2 linked regions of the Prochlorococcus marinus XMU1419 genome follow. The protein of the gene in region 2 binds, or shares a complex with, the protein of the main gene of each other region. Links are inferred from orthologs where the notes say so. Each region holds a gene or a part of one and is shown on either strand. Other genes may lie near its edges. The genes, in order: lpdA and HA151_RS02115.

The links.
Region 1: the proteins of HA151_RS02115 (region 2) and lpdA are in contact, whole or in part, in a crystal structure (PDB 1EBD), measured with the Geobacillus stearothermophilus proteins. The link is inferred for Prochlorococcus marinus XMU1419 from one-to-one orthologs. Residues at the interface, in WP_033016211.1 of Geobacillus stearothermophilus: Ile130, Ala131, Met132, Pro133, Arg136, Arg140, Glu141, Asn155, Arg157; in WP_049624544.1 of Geobacillus stearothermophilus: Pro340, Ser341, Asp344, Tyr345, Arg403, Asp406, Val408, Glu431, Ala432, Gly433, Asp438.

Annotation. Positions count from the first base shown.
Region 1 is NZ_JAAORO010000003.1:201,196-210,131, forward strand. What follows is about bases 3,816-6,815. They hold lpdA (dihydrolipoyl dehydrogenase), read right to left. Parts: upstream 6,039-6,815; coding sequence 4,593-6,038; downstream 3,816-4,592. Other genes in these bases: trpC (indole-3-glycerol phosphate synthase TrpC), read right to left, coding at 3,816-4,587; HA151_RS07170 (TrmH family RNA methyltransferase), read right to left, coding at 6,035-6,815. Outside these bases: HA151_RS07135 (acyltransferase), read right to left, coding at 1-1,402; HA151_RS07140 (FKBP-type peptidyl-prolyl cis-trans isomerase), read left to right, coding at 1,489-2,061; sodN (superoxide dismutase, Ni), read left to right, coding at 2,140-2,613; sodX (nickel-type superoxide dismutase maturation protease), read left to right, coding at 2,622-3,014; HA151_RS07155 (hydantoin utilization protein A), read right to left, coding at 2,973-3,644; more of trpC, read right to left, coding at 3,694-3,815; more of HA151_RS07170, read right to left, coding at 6,816-6,904; murA (UDP-N-acetylglucosamine 1-carboxyvinyltransferase), read left to right, coding at 7,078-8,448. UniProt on the Escherichia coli protein: Lipoamide dehydrogenase is a component of the glycine cleavage system as well as of the alpha-ketoacid dehydrogenase complexes.
Region 2 is NZ_JAAORO010000001.1:367,220-376,154, forward strand. What follows is about bases 2,452-5,450. They hold HA151_RS02115 (dihydrolipoamide acetyltransferase family protein), read left to right. Parts: upstream 2,452-3,266; coding sequence 3,267-4,634; downstream 4,635-5,450. Other genes in these bases: HA151_RS02105 (AMP-binding protein), read left to right, coding at 2,452-2,566; HA151_RS02110 (YlqD family protein), read left to right, coding at 2,605-3,048; queA (tRNA preQ1(34) S-adenosylmethionine ribosyltransferase-isomerase QueA), read left to right, coding at 4,641-5,450. Also shown: lipoyl(octanoyl) transferase LipB, read left to right, coding at 1-595; more of HA151_RS02105, read left to right, coding at 623-2,451; more of queA, read left to right, coding at 5,451-5,771; cysK (cysteine synthase A), read right to left, coding at 5,768-6,754; HA151_RS02130 (PLP-dependent transferase), read right to left, coding at 6,839-8,308; HA151_RS02135 (trans-sulfuration enzyme family protein), read right to left, coding at 8,312-8,935.

The sequences.
Region 1 (8,936 bases), on a different replicon or contig from region 2:
TCTTCTCGGATGAAAAATTAGGGAACACTATTCTTTTTTGCTCCACATTAAAATCTAAAAGTTGAATTATTTTTCCATCCTCTTGAACTAAACCCGATGGGCCGGTATTTGATACAAGTAAATTATTTTTCTTATTTTCAATACTTCTTAATCTAGCCAAAGATAGAAATTGATTATAAAGCTTAGCTGGATAAGGATCTAAATTTGCTGCAGTTATTATTAGTTTTGCTCCGCTATTAATAGCATTTCTTATTTTCAGACCATCACTAATTTCGTAACAGATCGCTACTGCTAATGGGGGGGTAAATTTAGGATCAAAAAATCTTGAATTAGAGCCTGGATGAATTCCTCCTACTGCAGATAATCCTGTTGAAAAATTATCTAGAAATTTAGGTATTTTTTCACCTATTGGAACAAGTCTATTTTTATCTATAAATGAGGTAAAAGATTTATCTCCAATTTGAAATCCGAGTAAAGAACTTCTTAACTCATTATTAGAATTTCTGAAACCTCCAGCCAAGGTATTAACCTTTATGCCTTTAGATAAATAAAAGTTGTTAGATAAAGTTCCTTCAGGTGCAACAAGAAGTTTTGCTTTGTTTGATAAAGCATATTTTTGAGCTATGGATTGCTTTTCTTTAATAAATTCATCATTTATTTTTAATTTTTCTCTTGTTGGTATATTAGTTTGCCAAATAACTACTGGATATTCAAAATTTCTTTTTGTTGGAGTTGTTAAACCTCCAAATAAATGTAAGGAAATAATAACCAAAAGTCCTAAAAGAGATATTTTTTTAAAGTGAAGTTTTCTTTTCCATCTACCGTGACTAAAAAATATCCAAAATCCAATTAATATTTGTAATACGCATAAACCACTTGCGCCAATCCATCTTGCCAAACCAGCAAGATAAATATCACCTGGTATAAGACTCTCTCCTAAACCTATCCAAAAAAAAGGTGTTTGAGAAAGTATCAATTCACCAATTCCCCAAGTCAAAGATAAAAAAAATACTTTTACTGTTAAAGGTAATATTTTCATTTTAAAAACATCCTCTTTCCAGAGAATAATTTCTACTAATAATCCCCATAAATAAACTAATATCCCACCCAAAAAAGCGCAAAATAATAATATAGAAATGGCGACTATTAAACTTGCAAGCCATGAAAAACCAAGCCATGTCAATGGATGAAGATCATATAACCATGAATGACTTATCAAAACGAAGAAAAAACCCCACCAAAAATTTGCTATTTTCCTTTCACTTCCCTTCCATAAAATAAATAAAGATATCGGCATAAAAATCAGCCAAAAGTGAGTTGAAACAGAAATTCCTCCTAAAATTCCACCTAAACAAGGGTAAAAATATTGTCTTAAGCTTTTAATCTGTGTCGGGATTAACAATCTAAAATTACGAAATTAAATTTATAATCACCCATTTATTGTACCTTCATTCTGTAAGATTAGTTTTAGTGACTTTTAAAATTTAAGTGAAAGAAGTCTTTATTAGTTTTGCAGTTTTTGTTTTTTGCGTTTCATTAACTCTTTTCAGTCAATTTAATTCACCACAAGTTGTTAATGCTGCCGAATCAGAAACTCAGTCAGTTCAAAAAACACCTGTTGCAAAATTATCAAATGTCTCAAATAATAACTTATTTGAACTAGACCCATCAGATCCAAATCCTATACTTTTCGCTATGGCAGAAGAAACACCATCAGACAATAATTCAAGGACTACAGAAAGTGGTTTAATTATTGCAGATATCGTAAATGGGGAAGGAGATGAAGCTAGTGCTGGGCAAACAGTAACTGTAAATTACACAGGAACTCTAGAAGACGGGACACAATTTGATACCAGTATCGGAAGAGCTCCATTCAGCTTTCCCTTGGGTGCTGGACGAGTAATAAAAGGTTGGGACGAAGGTGTTGCAGGCATGAAAGTTGGAGGTAAAAGAAAATTAACAATACCCCCAGAACTTGGATACGGATCAAGAGGAGCAGGAAATGTAATACCTGCTAATGCGACTTTAATATTTGAGGTTGAATTATTAAAAGTCAATTAAATAAAGTAAGAAAAATATCTAAGACTTTTCAATTTAGTAAATCTCCAAGTAATATATATACAACATCAAATATTTGAAATGTTAAGTAAATTCACTAATTTTTTTCTAGATAAAAAATCCCCAATGACAGTCCATGCTCACTGTGATGGTCCTTGTGGTGTGTACGACCCAGCATCTACCAGAGTTGCAGCTGAAGCAGTTTTATCAATGACAAAAAAACTTATTGCATTAGAAGCCCCTTCTAGCACTGATTCAGCAGAGTGGGCTGCATACAGTAATACATTTTCTAGATTTGTCGCGGTTAAAGAAGAGCAAGCAAAAGAAACAAAGAAAGAACTTCTAATTTTGTGGACAGATTACTTTAAACCAGTACACTTAGAAACATATCCAGACTTGCATGAAACCATTTGGAAGGCAGCCAAATTATGTAGTGCATGCAAAGTCAATATTGATTTGGCTCAAGCTGAAGAACTTATGAGTTATGTAGAAAAGATACATAATATTTTCTGGGCTTCAAAGGGAAGATCAGACGCTTTTGTAAAAGCTAGTTAATCAGAATTATTTTCAAAAGTTTTTTTGATTTTATTTTATTTTTTTTAGGTTTAAGAATAACTGCCATTATTAGTGGCGAATCGATGTTACCTTACCTAAAAGAAGGTGATATTGTATTTTTTAAAAAATATAAAAAGAATAAATCAATACTTAAAAAACGACAAATAGTTATTTTTTATCATCCACTTAAAAATAAAATCCTAATAAAAAGGATAAATTCAGTAAATCAAAATAATGTTGAGGTTATTGGCGACAATATTGAATTGAGCGAAGATAGTAAAAAATTTGGATTAATCAATAACGAAAAAATAATTGGGATTGTCACCTCTAAATTAATTATTCCTAAATTAAAGAATTTTTTAATTCAAAAGAACGGAAGCACTTCTTTGAATCCAAAATAATCCTAAAGAAAAGGAAAGCCCTCCTGCTACAGCTATTAATCTTTTAATAAATTTTTGACTTGCTTTAAAGGTGGTAAAAGATATTAAACATGTAAAAAGATTCATACTTATTAGTGAACCAATCAAATATGAAATCAAATATAAGCAAGCGCTTGTTAAAGGTAGTGCTAAAGCAGGAAGAACTGCAAGAAAATGTGAACCTCCAGCTATACCGTGTAGCAAGCCTAAACCAGTCAAAGCATGTGAGTGCTTATTATTATTTTTTTGTTCCTTAACATGAAAGTGAAAGTGACGATGGGCAATTCCATTCTCATGCTTATGGGAATGCGAGTGGATACTTAATTGAAAAGAATTTTTTATAGCAAATACTCCAACAATTAGAAGAGAAATTCCAACTAGGAATTCGGCCACATTAGAAAATTTATTGAATGGCGTAATGTCCTTAATAAAAATCGCCAGAAAAGCTAACAAGAGGACACCTGAAGAGTGTCCCAAGCCCCACGAAAAACTATTTTTAAGTGCTTTTTGGGGATTATTAATCGCTGCTGGTACCATTGCAATTAGATGATCAGCGCCACTAACCACGTGCACAAATCCTGCAACTATACCTGTTAAAATTACAGCCTGCATATATATTCAATACAACTCTGTCTATTCAATTTTATAGCACGATTTGAAGTCAATATTTAATTGAGTTAAATAATTTCTTAAACGATAGTTCAATATCAGTTTCTCTCATAAAAGTTTCACCAATTAGTACTCCCTTGATTCCAATAGATCTAAGCGATTCTAAATCTTCGGCACAATTAATTCCAGATTCACTTATGGGAATAATATTTTGTTTTAAAAATATATCTGCATATGTATGCATCAATTCTATTGATGTTTTTAAATCCGTTTTAAAAGTCTTTAAATCTCTATTATTTATTCCAATCAAATTAAAAGATTTTAACTTTAGTATCCTTTCTAATTCATTAGAATCATGGACTTCAACAAGAACACTCATCTTTAAATTATCAGCTATTTTCTTTAAATAAATTAAATCGTCATCACTTAAAATCGCAGCGATTAATAATATTGCATCAGCACCAGATACCCTTGCTTTATAAATCTGATAAGCAGAAATAATAAAATCTTTGCAGAGAAGAGGGAGATTAGTTGATTTCCTTACAGTTTCGAGTATTTCATAACTACCTTGAAAAAACCTTTTATCGGTAAGTACTGAGATACATGATGCACCTAATTTTTCATAACAAATTGCTATGTCTTCAGGGTTAAAATCTTTTCTAATAACACCTTTACTCGGACTAGCTTTTTTTATTTCAGCAATTACTCCTGGTTTTATTTTTGACTCCAAGATATTTTTATAAAAATCTTTGGGGAAGGGAAGGTTTTCAATCTTTTTGATGAGATCTTCTAAAGAGACTATTTTTTTAAAATTCTTAATTTCAATTTCCTTGTGCCATACAATTTCTTCCAGAATATTTTTTGCTTGTGCTTCTCTATGAGGTACGGCATATTCTAAATTTTCTACCCTTACTGTAGGATTTGGTGGCCTGCGTCTTATCTCCATGAATTTTAAATATTATTTATTTGAGAAGCCGCTTGTTTATAAGCTACCTCAACTACTTCACTAAGAGTGGGATGAGTATGAACTTCTTTGGATAATTCAATTACATCTTGGTTCCTTGAAATAGCGTTTGAAATTTCTTGAATTAAATCAGCTGCATGTAAACCAAAAATATGAGCACCTAATACTTTCCCATTATCCTTATTGAAAATCAACTTGAGCAATCCATCACTCTCCAATTCCGCCAATGCTTTTGAATTAGCCTTAAAGAAACTTTTGACAACTCCCAAAGGGAAATTTTCTTTTGCCGATATCTCTTTAGCTTCAGCCTCAGAGAGTCCAACTGAACTTATCTCAGGGTGAGTAAAGGTTGCCGCGGGGATACTTTTATAGTTAATTTCGACGTTACCACCGCAAATATTATCAACAGCAATAGTCCCTTGGGCCGCGGCTGTGTGAGCAAGCATTAGTTTACCTGTCACATCTCCAACAGCCCAAATATTAGGTATTATTTCATCACCATTTTTAACTCTCATTTGATCATCGATAGGAATGAAGCCTTTTACTGTTTCAATCCCAAGCGACTCAAGATTTAATTTATCACTATTGGGACTTCTGCCAGTTGCGACTAGAACAGCGTCAACTTCTAAAGTTTCTACAACTTCTTTAGATTTTGCATCTGTCAGTTCTATTTTTACAGGACAGCCAGGTGTTATTTTTGTCGCAAAGACATTTGATTTTGTATCTATATCTCTGGATTGAATAAGATTCTTCTTGGCAATTTTTGTAATGTCTGGATCAAATGTTGGCATAATACTTTCCAAAGCTTCGATCATGGTAACTTCACAACCTAGCGCCGTGTAAACATCAGCAAATTCTAATCCTATATATCCGCTTCCAATAATAGCTATCCATCTTGGAAGCCATTCAAGTTTGACCGCGTCATCACTAGTAAATACGGTCCTATTATCCAAAGTTATTCCACGGGGAACAAAAGGAGAAGAACCAGTTGCTATAACAATATTCTTACATGTGAAAATTTTATCAATACCGTTTTTATCCCTTACACCAACTTTTTGCTTTCCTTCAATTCTGCCAATGCCCAAAATAATTTCAACTCCACTCCTTTTGAGAGTTTTTGTTAAATTTTCTCTAACATTTAAAACTAAATTATTTGCATGATCTGCAATTTTTGACCTCTCAAATCTTACTGGGGAAGCATGAATACCAAATTTAGCTAAATGTTCATAATCAGCTATTTCTCTGACTTTTCCGCTCGCAGCCAAAAGAGCTTTTGAAGGCACACAACCCTTGTTAACACAAGTGCCGCCCATATCAGAAGATTCTACTATTGCAACTTTCAGTCCTTTACCAGCAGCATGTTTGGCGGCATCAAAACCTCCATATCCTGCTCCTATAACGATTAAATCAAAATCAAAACTTGAATCAGTCACTTTATATACATATTAGAGGTGTATGCGGCTCTTTTTCGTTCTAGTAATAACGGAACTGCAACGCAAGCCACGTTCAATGATTCTACAAGCTCACTATGCGGAATTGTAATTGTTTCATTAAAAGCTTCTTGAATTTTTTTATGAATACCTTGCCCCTCATTACCCAAGATTAAGACCGTAGATTTAGTCCAATCAATTTCCCAGTAGGGTTTTGAAGTTTTTTTTGAACTTTTACTATAACTACTAGTAGAAAAAATCTTAAATCCTAAATTCGATAATTCAGATAAAGATTTTAATAAAGAATTTATTATTTCTTCTTCAGTACCCTCATATCTTTGAAATGGGAGGTGAAAGACTGCACCAGTGGATGCTCTTAACACCTTTTGGCTTAATGGGTGTGCACCTCCAGCCAAAAAAATTGCATTAACTCCAGCAGCTAAAGCAGTTCTAAAAAGATTACCCATATTCCCAGGATCTTGAATCCTATCGAGTACTAGAACAAAATCATCTTGACAATTGAATTGATAATTAGGTATCGATGAAATTTCTACTAATGCTGCGATGCCATCTGGATTAACTGTTGTAATCGCAGAAGCTAAAACCTCTTCTGATACCAAATTTATTAATGATTGATCAAACTTTGAACTAAGTTTTTGGTTCTTTTTTAACCATTTTTCAGTAACTAAAATTTTGCTGGGGGAATTTCCAGACTTCAACAATTCCTCAACAAGATGAGTCCCCTCTATACAAAAAAGATCTTTGTCTTTGCTATAAGAACCGCTCTTAAATGATCTAAATCTTTTAACTAGATTATTGTTTTTACTAGTTATTTTTAAAAAAGTATTTTCTATGAGTAATTTGAAAATTTATTATCAACTATATTTTAGTTACATAAATATTTTGATCAATTATTTATTAAATTTTTATTTCCCAAAAAATCAAAAAATACATTTTCACTTTTAATTAATATTCAAGACGTTACATAGGGTGGACTTACTAATTTTCGTTTGTCATCATGAATCTAATAAATTAATTCTTAATGATTTGCGTAAGCAAAAAGAAGTCATATCTTAAATCACAAAATTTAAAGATTGTTGGCCAAGGCAAATTAAATGGGTTCGTTGAAATAAGTGGTGCGAAGAATTCGGCCTTAGTTTTACTGGCTGCATCATTACTAACTAATGAAAAAATAGTTCTTCAGAATGTTCCTCATCTTACTGATATTGAAAAGATGGGTAATATTCTCAAGAATTTAGGCGTTAATTTAAAAGAAAAAAACAATACTTTGGAGATAGATTCAAAAAACATCTCCATTAAAGAACTTCCAAATGAGCTTGTTAATGGATTAAGGGCTAGTTTCTTTTGTATCGGTCCACTATTAAGCAAATTTGGAGAGGCTAAAGTTCCTATGCCTGGTGGGTGCAATATTGGTTCAAGGCCAATTGATGAGCATATTGACGGGCTTAAAGCATTAGGAGCGGAAATTCTTATTGAAAAAGGAATTGTCAAAGCAAACATAAAGAGCAAGAAAAGTAGATTAATTGGTACTCATATCAAACTAAAATGTCCAAGCGTAGGTGCAACTGAAACTTTAATAATGGCAGCATCATTAGCAGAAGGAAGAACGACCATTGAAAATGCTGCAAGAGAACCTGAGGTACAAGATTTATGCCAAATGCTTAATAAAATGGGTGCAAAAATCTATGACTCTGGTAAAGAAAAAATAATAATTGATGGTGTTAATAAACTTGGTGGTTGTATTCATAAAGTAATCCCAGATCGAATAGAAGCTGGAACTTTTTTAATAGCTGCTGCGGCAACATCCTCCTCAATAACAATATCTCCTGTGATTCCTAATCATCTTGAAGCTGTCACTAATAAGCTTCGAAAGAGCGGGAGTAAAATTACCATTAAAGGTAATTCAATCACAATAAATCCTAGAGAGCTTAAGGCAGTAAATATAAATACTGCTCCTTTTCCAGGTTTTCCAACTGATTTACAGGCACCATTTACAGCTCTAATGACAATAGCTAATGGTGAATCAAAAATAACTGAAACAATTTTTGAAAACAGAATGAATCATGTTCATTTACTTAATAAAATGGGAGCAAATATAAAGTTAGACAAAAACGTAGCTTTTATCAAAGGTGTAAAAACAATAAAGGGAATGGATTTGATTGCCTCGGATTTAAGGTCATCAGCTGCATTAATAATTGCTGGGATAACAGCAAAAGGTAGTAGCAGGATTTATGGTTTAGAGCATTTAGATAGAGGTTATGAAAATTTTGAAACAAAACTAAAAATATTGGGGATAAAAATAACAAGAAATCTTAACAAAAAAACTGTTACTAATAAGGAATTTAAGACTAGTTCGGACCCTGCAGATATTCCTCGATGTAAAGCTGCCTAAGTTGAAAAAAGTATGTAAATTATTAAATATCTAAATGTAAGCAATATTAATGAGTGAAATACAACCTAAAAATAATAATAATAATACTAAAAAACGGTTAGACCATATTTTATTCAAACCTTCAAAATTAAATTGATTCATGCCCAGGTTCCGTTATTTGATCCAAATGCTGTCAAAATAGTAATGGCGACAAATAGGTAAGGTATAAATTTAAAAGATAATTTTTTTACTTTGACTTTAGTCATAATTTTTTCTTTTACTCTAACATAATATTACTGAATATGAAGCTTTGTTCTCCAAACTAGGTCTTTAATTTGATATTTGCTACATAATTGTATCATATATGTTAAGATATGCATTTAAATTTTATTTATTATCAGCAAATTCAATAAATATAATTATATGTTTTTAAGGAAAAGATTAGCTATTAACAAACGTATCTTGATCACTGTTACTTGACCAAAACAATAGTCAATAAGTTGATTTTT
Region 2 (8,935 bases):
TGTTTATAAATTACAAAAAGAATATCAGGAGGCATTGATTTTAGATAATTCTAACCCAGATTTTATTTGGATAGGGGAGCATCAACTCTGTTATACATTGGGGAGAGGATCTAATTACGATAATTTACTATTTTCTCTGAATGATGCTAGATATGATGTTTTTAAGATTGACAGAGGTGGTGAGGTAACTTGTCATATGCCAGGACAATTAGTAACGTATTTGGTTTTAGATTTGAAAAATTTTAATAAAGATTTAAATTGGTACTTAAGAAAAATTGAAGAAATTATTATAAAAATCCTTGGAGCTTTTAAAATAGATTGTCACTCTAGAGAAGGGTTTACTGGTGTTTGGATAGGAAATAAAAAAATCGCATCAATTGGAATTGGGTGTAAAAGATGGATTACGATAAATGGATTTTCAATCAATATTGACTGCGAATTAGAAAATTTTAATAAGATTGTTCCTTGCGGAATAGAAAATTGTCTTATGGCAAATATGGTTGATTACAACAAAAACCTAAATATTCAAGAAGTCAAGAGAATTGTTAAAAAAACCATCGAAGAAGAATTTAATTTTGATTTTATATCAAAATAGAAATTAAAATTTCAAAATCAATTTAATATGGGTGATTTAGCGTATTGGCCTGCAGCCAAACCTCTTTCTAAAAAAAATAAATTTGCCAAAAATAGAGATTTTATTAAGAAGCTTAATCATATAGATCAAATTTGGGAAAAATTAAAATTTAAATGTGGTGATGCTTTAGCTGTTTGCGATTTAAGAGGGAAATATAAAGAAAAATTTTCTTATTCTGAGCTGGCTGATTTAATAACAAAAGTCTCTTTTTCTTTCGAAAATTATGGTTTAAAAAAGGGGGATGTAGTTACTGTAATATCTGAAAATTCTCCAAGATGGCTATTAGTAGATCAAGGCTTAATGCGTTTAGGAGCTATCAATGCGGTGAGAGGTATTAATTCTCCGTCAGTAGAATTAGACTATATTATTGAGCACTCTAATTCAGTAGGTCTAATAGTTCAATCTAAGGAGATTTGGCTAAAGTTAAACAACAAAGAAGAATTAAAAAAAAGACTGAAATTTATAATCAACTTAGAAGATGAACAATTTGAAAGTTTAATAAGTTGGAATCAATTTATAAGTGCAGCAGAAAAAGAAAATTCACAAAATAATAATCTTGAAACATTTAATCCAAAAATTGATGATGTTGCTACTATCCTTTACACTTCTGGGACAACAGGAAAACCTAAAGGTGTCCCCTTGACTCATGCAAATTTTTTACATCAAATAATCAATTTAGCTTATATCGCTGATCCAGAACCTGGGACCTCTGTTTTAAGCGTGTTGCCTATCTGGCATTCTTATGAAAGAAGTGCTGAATACTTCTTCTTTTCATGTGGCTGTTCTCAATACTATACAATTCCAAAATTTCTGAAAGACGATATTACACAAATTAAACCAGTTGTCATGGCTACTGTACCAAGACTATGGGAAGCAATACATGATGGTTTTTTTCAGGCGTTGAAAAAAATGCCTTCCAAAAAGCAAAAACTTATTAAGTTTTTGATAGGGAATAGTTCAGTCTTCAAAAGAAGTCTAAGAAAGATAAGAAATTTAGATATCAATCAAATAACTTTTGAATCAAAAATCACCTTACTTGGTTCTGTTATTAGCCGATATCCTTTACATAAATTGTCTACCATTTTTTTATGGCCAAATATTCTTAGACAACTATGCGGAGAAAAACTGAAATTTCCCATTAACGGCGGCGGTGCATTGCCAGAACATGTAGATCTTTTTTTTGAATCTTTAGGTATAGATGTTTTGGTGGGATATGGACTCACAGAAACTAGTCCAGTATTAACTTGTAGGAGAAGAGAATTAAATGTTAGAGGATCATCCGGTCAGCCTCTAGCATTTACTGAAATTAAAATAGTGAATGATGATAAGAAAAAGATTCTGAAGTTCAGAGAAGTCGGAAAAATTCTTGTTAGGGGCCCGCAAGTAATGAAAGGTTATCTTAATAATGAAATAGCTACAAAAGGTGTTTTATCCAAGGATGGTTGGTTTGATACTGGTGATTTAGGTTTTCTAATACCAAATGGTTCTCTCTTTATAACAGGAAGAGCCAAGGATACAATAGTGCTATCAAGTGGTGAAAATATAGAACCGAATCCGCTAGAGACTGAAATCCTTAGTTCTGAATTTATAAATCAGATTCAACTAGTAGGACAAGATAAGAAATGTTTAACAGCCCTTGTAGTTCCTAATGTCGAATTGGTTAAAAGCAAGTTTTTGGAAGAAGACCTTTCAAAATTAAACCTGAATAAGAAAATTGGTATATTTTTCAAATCACAAATTAATAATTTGCTTAAAAGTCGATTAGGAGCAAGATTAGAAGAACAAATATTAGATTGTTATTTTGTTGATGCCTTTACTCTAGAAAATGGGTTGTTAACACAAACTCTTAAACAAAAAAGAAGAGAAATAGAAAAAAAGTATTCATTACAAATAGAAAATATGTATGAAAACAAATTTAGTAAGAAAATTTAATTTGTTCTATCTATATTGAAAAGGTAATTTAATTTTTTATGGAAACAAAAAACTCAATATCTATAAAGCGCTCAATAGCTATTAAAGCTGTAGTTACACCAACTTGGAAGGAAGATGCTGAAAAAGAATTAAGTAAAGCAATTTCAAACATTGATCAGCAATTATCGCAACTGGAGCAAGAGGGTCAGCAAATAGTAAATAATATTAGATCCCAATCGGTTAATCCCCTAGATCCAAGGGTTCAAGAACAGGTTAGTCAGGTGCAACAACAAGTCGCAGCAAAACGAAATGAAATTGAAGAACAAAAAAGAAATCTACTTCAACAACAGAATCAAGTTCGCGAATTAAAAATGGACGAAATTGTTGATCAAGGGCAAGTGGATAGTTTCTGTGATGTCACTGTGGGAGACAATCTTATTGAAAAAATGCAAGTATCGATTACGGTTAAGGATGGAGTTATTCAATCTATAGATAATAATTAAAGAGAAGATTTAGTATTTTTGATAAATATAAGTAAATCTTAATTTCGAAAAGTTTTAAATTCTAATCGATTTAAATTATTACTTTCTTAAGTTTTAAGAGTTCCCACTGTGAACATGATTTCGTATAATTAAAACAAGAGTTTAAAGGGTTCTTAACCATAAAAACTTTAGGAAGTTTGGTAGAAATCCCTTGAAACTTATGCAATAACAATTTTCTTATGTCTCACGAAATATTCATGCCTGCCTTGAGTTCTACTATGACGGAGGGCAAGATTGTGGAATGGTTGAAAAATCCAGGAGATAAAGTTGAAAGAGGTGAATCCGTCTTGGTTGTTGAATCTGACAAGGCAGATATGGATGTTGAATCTTTTCAAGATGGATATCTTGCGGCTGTTTTAATGCCTGCTGGCAGCACTGCACCAGTAGGAGAGACTATCGGCCTTATTGTTGAAAATGAGGATGAGATAGCTTCTGTTCAAGAACAAAATAAAGGAAATCAACCCGAAGTTTCTAGTTCGGATCAACTTGAATTGGTAAGTAATAAAACTGAAGAAAAACCTGAAGTTCAAAGTGAAATTGTTGAAAAACAAGAAAAAGAAGTTGTATTAATGAGTGAAAAGGCAGCCCCATCTTTCAGTAGCGATCAAATAAATGCTGCTACGAGTAATGTTTCTTCGAGGGTGATTGCATCTCCAAGAGCTAAAAAACTTGCCTCTCAAATGGGTGTTGATTTAGCAAAGGTTCATGGATCCGGACCTCACGGAAGGATTCAAGCCGATGATATTTTAAAAGCTAATGGCCAACCAGTCTCTATACCATGGATAGGTGAAGGTGGTTCTCCTGCAAGTGTACCTGGTGCAAATTTGGGAGTTGAAAGTAAACCAGAAACTTCAGGAAATAGTTTTGGTAATCCCGGAGAAACAGTTCAATTTAATACTCTTCAAAAAGCGGTAAATAAAAATATGGAATCTAGTTTAGATGTGCCATGTTTTAGGGTGGGTTATTCCATTAACACAGATAAATTAGATAATTTCTACAAAAAAGTAAAACAGAACGGAGTTACTATGACTGCTTTACTAGTAAAGGCAGTTGCAAAGACACTAAAGAAACATCCTCAAGTTAACTCAAGTTTTTCAGAAAATGGAATTTCTTATCCAGAAAATATAAATATTGCTGTTGCTGTTGCGATGGAAGATGGTGGACTAATAACTCCAGTTTTAAAAGAACCATGCAATACTGATTTATTTGAATTGTCTAGGGAATGGAAAGATCTTGTAAAAAGATCAAGATCAAAACAATTAGAACCTGATGAATACTCAACAGGAACCTTCACTTTATCTAACCTTGGGATGTTTGGAGTTGATAGATTTGACGCAATTCTTCCTCCAGGGACCGGTGCTATTTTAGCCATAGCATCATCGAAACCAACCGTTGTTGCTAATAGTGATGGTTCAATATCTGTTAAAAAAATAATGCAAGTAAATCTAACAGCTGATCATAGAGTGATCTATGGAGCTGATGGAGCTTCATTCTTAAAAGACTTGGCTTCCCTAATTGAAGATGAGCCAGAGAATCTTGTCTCCTAAATTTAATTGATTTCTCAACTTAATAATGAAGAAAGAGATTATAAGCTTGAAGCTTATGATTATTTACTTGATCCTTCATTAATTGCTAGTAAACCTTCTGCAATTAGGCATGAATCAAGATTGATGATAGTTAGAAATAGTTTTTTAGAAGAAGACTGTTTAACTAATAAATTTACCAAGAATCTTTTAGATGAATTTAGAGAAGGGGATCTTGTAATTGTAAATAATACTAAAGTTATGAAAGCTAGGTTAAAGGTTGAATTAGAAAATAAGACATTAGTAGAATTATTAGTTTTAGAAAGATCCCATGAATGTGTTTGGTTATGTTTGGCAAAGCCAGCAAAAAAGTTAAAAATAAATAGAAAATTAAAATTAAAATCTCCATTAGCACAAGATATTAATTTGATTGTTGATGGAGTTGATGAAGAAACTGGAGGGAGATTTATTAAATTTCCGGAAAATATAACTTGTCTCAATTCAATGAATGAACTTCTTGATAAATACGGGGAAATCCCTCTTCCTCCTTATATAAAAAATTCCGAAGAAGAATCTTTTCATGAGAAAAGTTATCAAACTGAGTATGCAACAAATCCGGGGGCAGTTGCTGCACCAACAGCTGGTTTACACTTAAGCAAAAGTCTTATTTCCAATCTAAAAAAAAAAGGCGTAATAATCTTACCGATAACTTTGCACGTGGGCTATGGAACATTCAAACCAATTGATCAAGAAGATTTAAGTAACTTAAAACTTCACAAAGAATGGGTAAGTGTTAGTAAGGAAGTAGTGGAGGAAATAAAAAGAATAAAGAAAACAGATAGAAAAATAATTGCTATTGGTACAACTAGCGTAAGAGCTCTTGAAAGTTGTTATTCTTACGAAATTAATGACTTTGTTCCCATAGCTAAATACGTAGATTTAGTAATTAAGCCAGGTTATAAATTTAAGGTAGTTGATGGATTATTAACTAATTTTCATCTCCCTAAAAGTTCATTATTACTTTTAGTAAGTGCAATGATTGGTAGAGAAAGATTATTAGATTTGTACAAGAAAGCCATAAAAGAAAAATTTAGATTCTTCTCTTATGGCGATGCGATGTATATTTCACCAGATTCACTACTGGAGAAAAAATTGATTTAGGCTTTGACTGGTTCTTGAATGATTCCGCTTGGAACTTCAGTAAACATAATTGATGATAAATACCTCTCTGCTAAATCAGGTAGAACAACTACAATTGTCTTTCCAGCATATTCATCTTGTTCAGCTAATCTAACCGCAGCTGCAGCAGCGGCTCCACAAGATATGCCTACTAATAGACCTTCCTCTTTGGCTAATCTAAGAGCCATCTCTATTGATTCGTCATTTGTTACTTGTTCAACCTTGTCAACAATTGATAAGTCAAGGTTCTTAGGAATAAATCCTGCTCCAATTCCTTGTATTTTATGTGGTCCGGATTTAACTTCTTCTCCATTCATTGTCTGTGTAATAACAGGACTATGTGATGGTTCAACAGCTACAGAAGTGATATTCTTGCCCTTCTCTTGCTTAATGTATCTTGAAACTCCTGTAATTGTGCCGCCAGTTCCAACCCCTGCAACTAGGACATCAATTTCGCCATCACAATCATCCCAGATTTCTGGTCCAGTAGTTTTGAAATGAATTTCAGGGTTCGCTGGGTTATCAAATTGACCTGGCATGAAATATTGAGAAGGATTACTTTCTGCAATTTCTTTAGCCTTAGCTATTGCTCCAGGCATACCTTTAGATGCCTCTGTTAAAACAATTTCAGCACCCAACACTGCCATAACCCTTCTTCTTTCAATTGACATGGATTCTGGCATTGTAAGGATCAGTTTATAACCTCTTGCTGAAGCAGTAAAAGCTAAAGCAATTCCTGTATTTCCAGAAGTTGGCTCAACAATAGTTTTGTCTTTTGTAAGTTTCCCACTTTTCTCTGCATCCCAAATCATGTTTGCGCCAATCCTACATTTGACACTATAAGCGGGGTTTCTACCTTCAATTTTTGCAAGTACTGTAGCTTTCGCGTTTTTAGTAACTGATTTTAATTTTACTAATGGAGTGTTTCCAATAGCAAAACTGTTGTCCTCATAAATTTTTGCCATGTATAAATTAAGAAAATATATATTAATACTAACTATTATTCAGAAAAAAAGTATATAAGTTTCTATACGGTAAATACTAGGAATTTAGAAATTATTTAGTGCTTCAGAAAAGCTTTTCCATAATTGATCTTGGTCTTCTAATCCGACTGATACTCTAATAAGGTGCGAGGGTATACCAAAACTTTCAGCCCAATCCAACTCGTCATAATGAGCTAGTAAAACATAAGGACAAACTAGAGTAAATTTTGTACCTAAACTAGGTCCTTTAGATACTTGTAGAGAATCATAAAATTTCTTGGCTTTTTTCAATCCTCCATTTAATTCAAATGATAATAAGCAGCCGTATCCTCCATCAGAAGTAAGTAAAGAATTAAAATTTGGACAATTTTCAGGATGGAAAATATTCTTAATCTCACTATGAGTCTCTAATCTTTTTTTTAATTCTAAACATGCTTTATTTTGTTCAAAAACTCTTTGATTTACATCTCTACTAACTCTCTCTAGATAAACTATATCTCCATCGGAAAGTATTGGAATATTAATCTCGTTTAATGCATTTCTAAACTGATCAATCCATTTGCTTTTTGGATTTAGTATTAATGATCCGGCAAGAATATCACCACTACCTGAAAAAATTTTTGTAAGTGAAGTAAAAACTATATCTGCATGTTCTATGGAATTTATATTTAAATTCGAACCAATTGTATCGTCAACAATTAACGGAATATTTAGCTTTTTTGCAATTTTTGAAATTTTTTTAATGTTTACACATTTGAGCATTGGATTACTTGGAAGTTCAATAATTAATGCTGATGGATTTATTCTTTTGATTTCTAATTCAATATCCGCGCAATTTTCTTCTGTAATTAACTTTGCTCCGTGAAAGATTTTCATTGGTAATTTAAGTACATCTACATATGGAAAACCAACTTGGAGTGTTGGTTTAGCTGGAAATAATTTATATATGATTTCTAATGATGTATGCAATGCAGACATTCCAGATGAAGTTAAGTGAATATCATTAGAGTCAATTTTTGTAGATTTAGAAATTCTATTTTTTATTCTTTGAGAACATTCATTTACGTAAGATTTTGGAGGGCAATCTTCAAGACCTAATTCTATAGCGGCAGCTCTTGAAGATAGACCAAGACCAGTATGTTGCCAAAAATATTTTGCATAAATACTTCCTTCTTTTTCAGTTATTAAGAAAGCTAAATTATTTCTTTTTTCTATTAACGAGAATTGTTCAGAAGTATTTCTATCAATATATTTTTTAGCTTTAAAAGCTATTCTTTCATTCGGATATGGCCAGATACTTTTATTGTTGTAGTAATTTTGTTTTTTTACTTTTTCGCATAATCTTTTCACTATGGGGTTTAGCCCGAATCGTGGGTAAATGGACTTCAATAAATTCATACATTCTTGATCTTTTTCCTCGTAATTTATTACATCATTCCAAGTTGGTAATGCTACAGAAACAGCATGAATACTATCAGGAATTGCATATCCCAACTCTAAATTTTTCCATATAGGTTTTTTAAGTAAATCTCTCAATTTTCAGAATTTATTTAAAGCAAATAAAATGTCCGAGATTAAATCGTTTGTATCTTCACATCCAATTGATAATCTGACAAGAGCATCATCTATCCCTAGTAAATTTTTTGTTTTGTCATCAATGGAAGCATGAGTCATCGTTGCAGGGTGACAAATTAAACTTTCAACTCCTCCAAGGCTTTCTGCTAGAGAGAAATATTTGAGAGATTTGCAAAATTTAAAAGTATCCTCTTTATTTAAATTTAATTTTAGGGTGATCATTGAACCTCCAGATTTCATTTGCGATTTTGCTAAATTAAATTGCGGATGTTCTTGATTAAAAGGGTAAATTACTTTACTAATAATTTTATGATTACCTAATTCTTCAGAAATAAATTCTGCACTTTTAGTTTGTTGTTCGATTCTTAAAGGAAGAGTTTTTACTCCTCTCGTAATGAGCCAACTATCAAAAGGAGATGGTTGAAGCCCGAGAGCTTTTTGAGAGAAAAGCATCTTACTATTCCATTCCTCATTATTTGTAAGTACTGCTCCGCCAAGTGCATCACTATGTCCATTAATGAATTTTGTGGTGCTTACAAGCGATAGTGTTGCACCAAGGTCCAATGGTTTTTGAATAAGTGCAGTAGA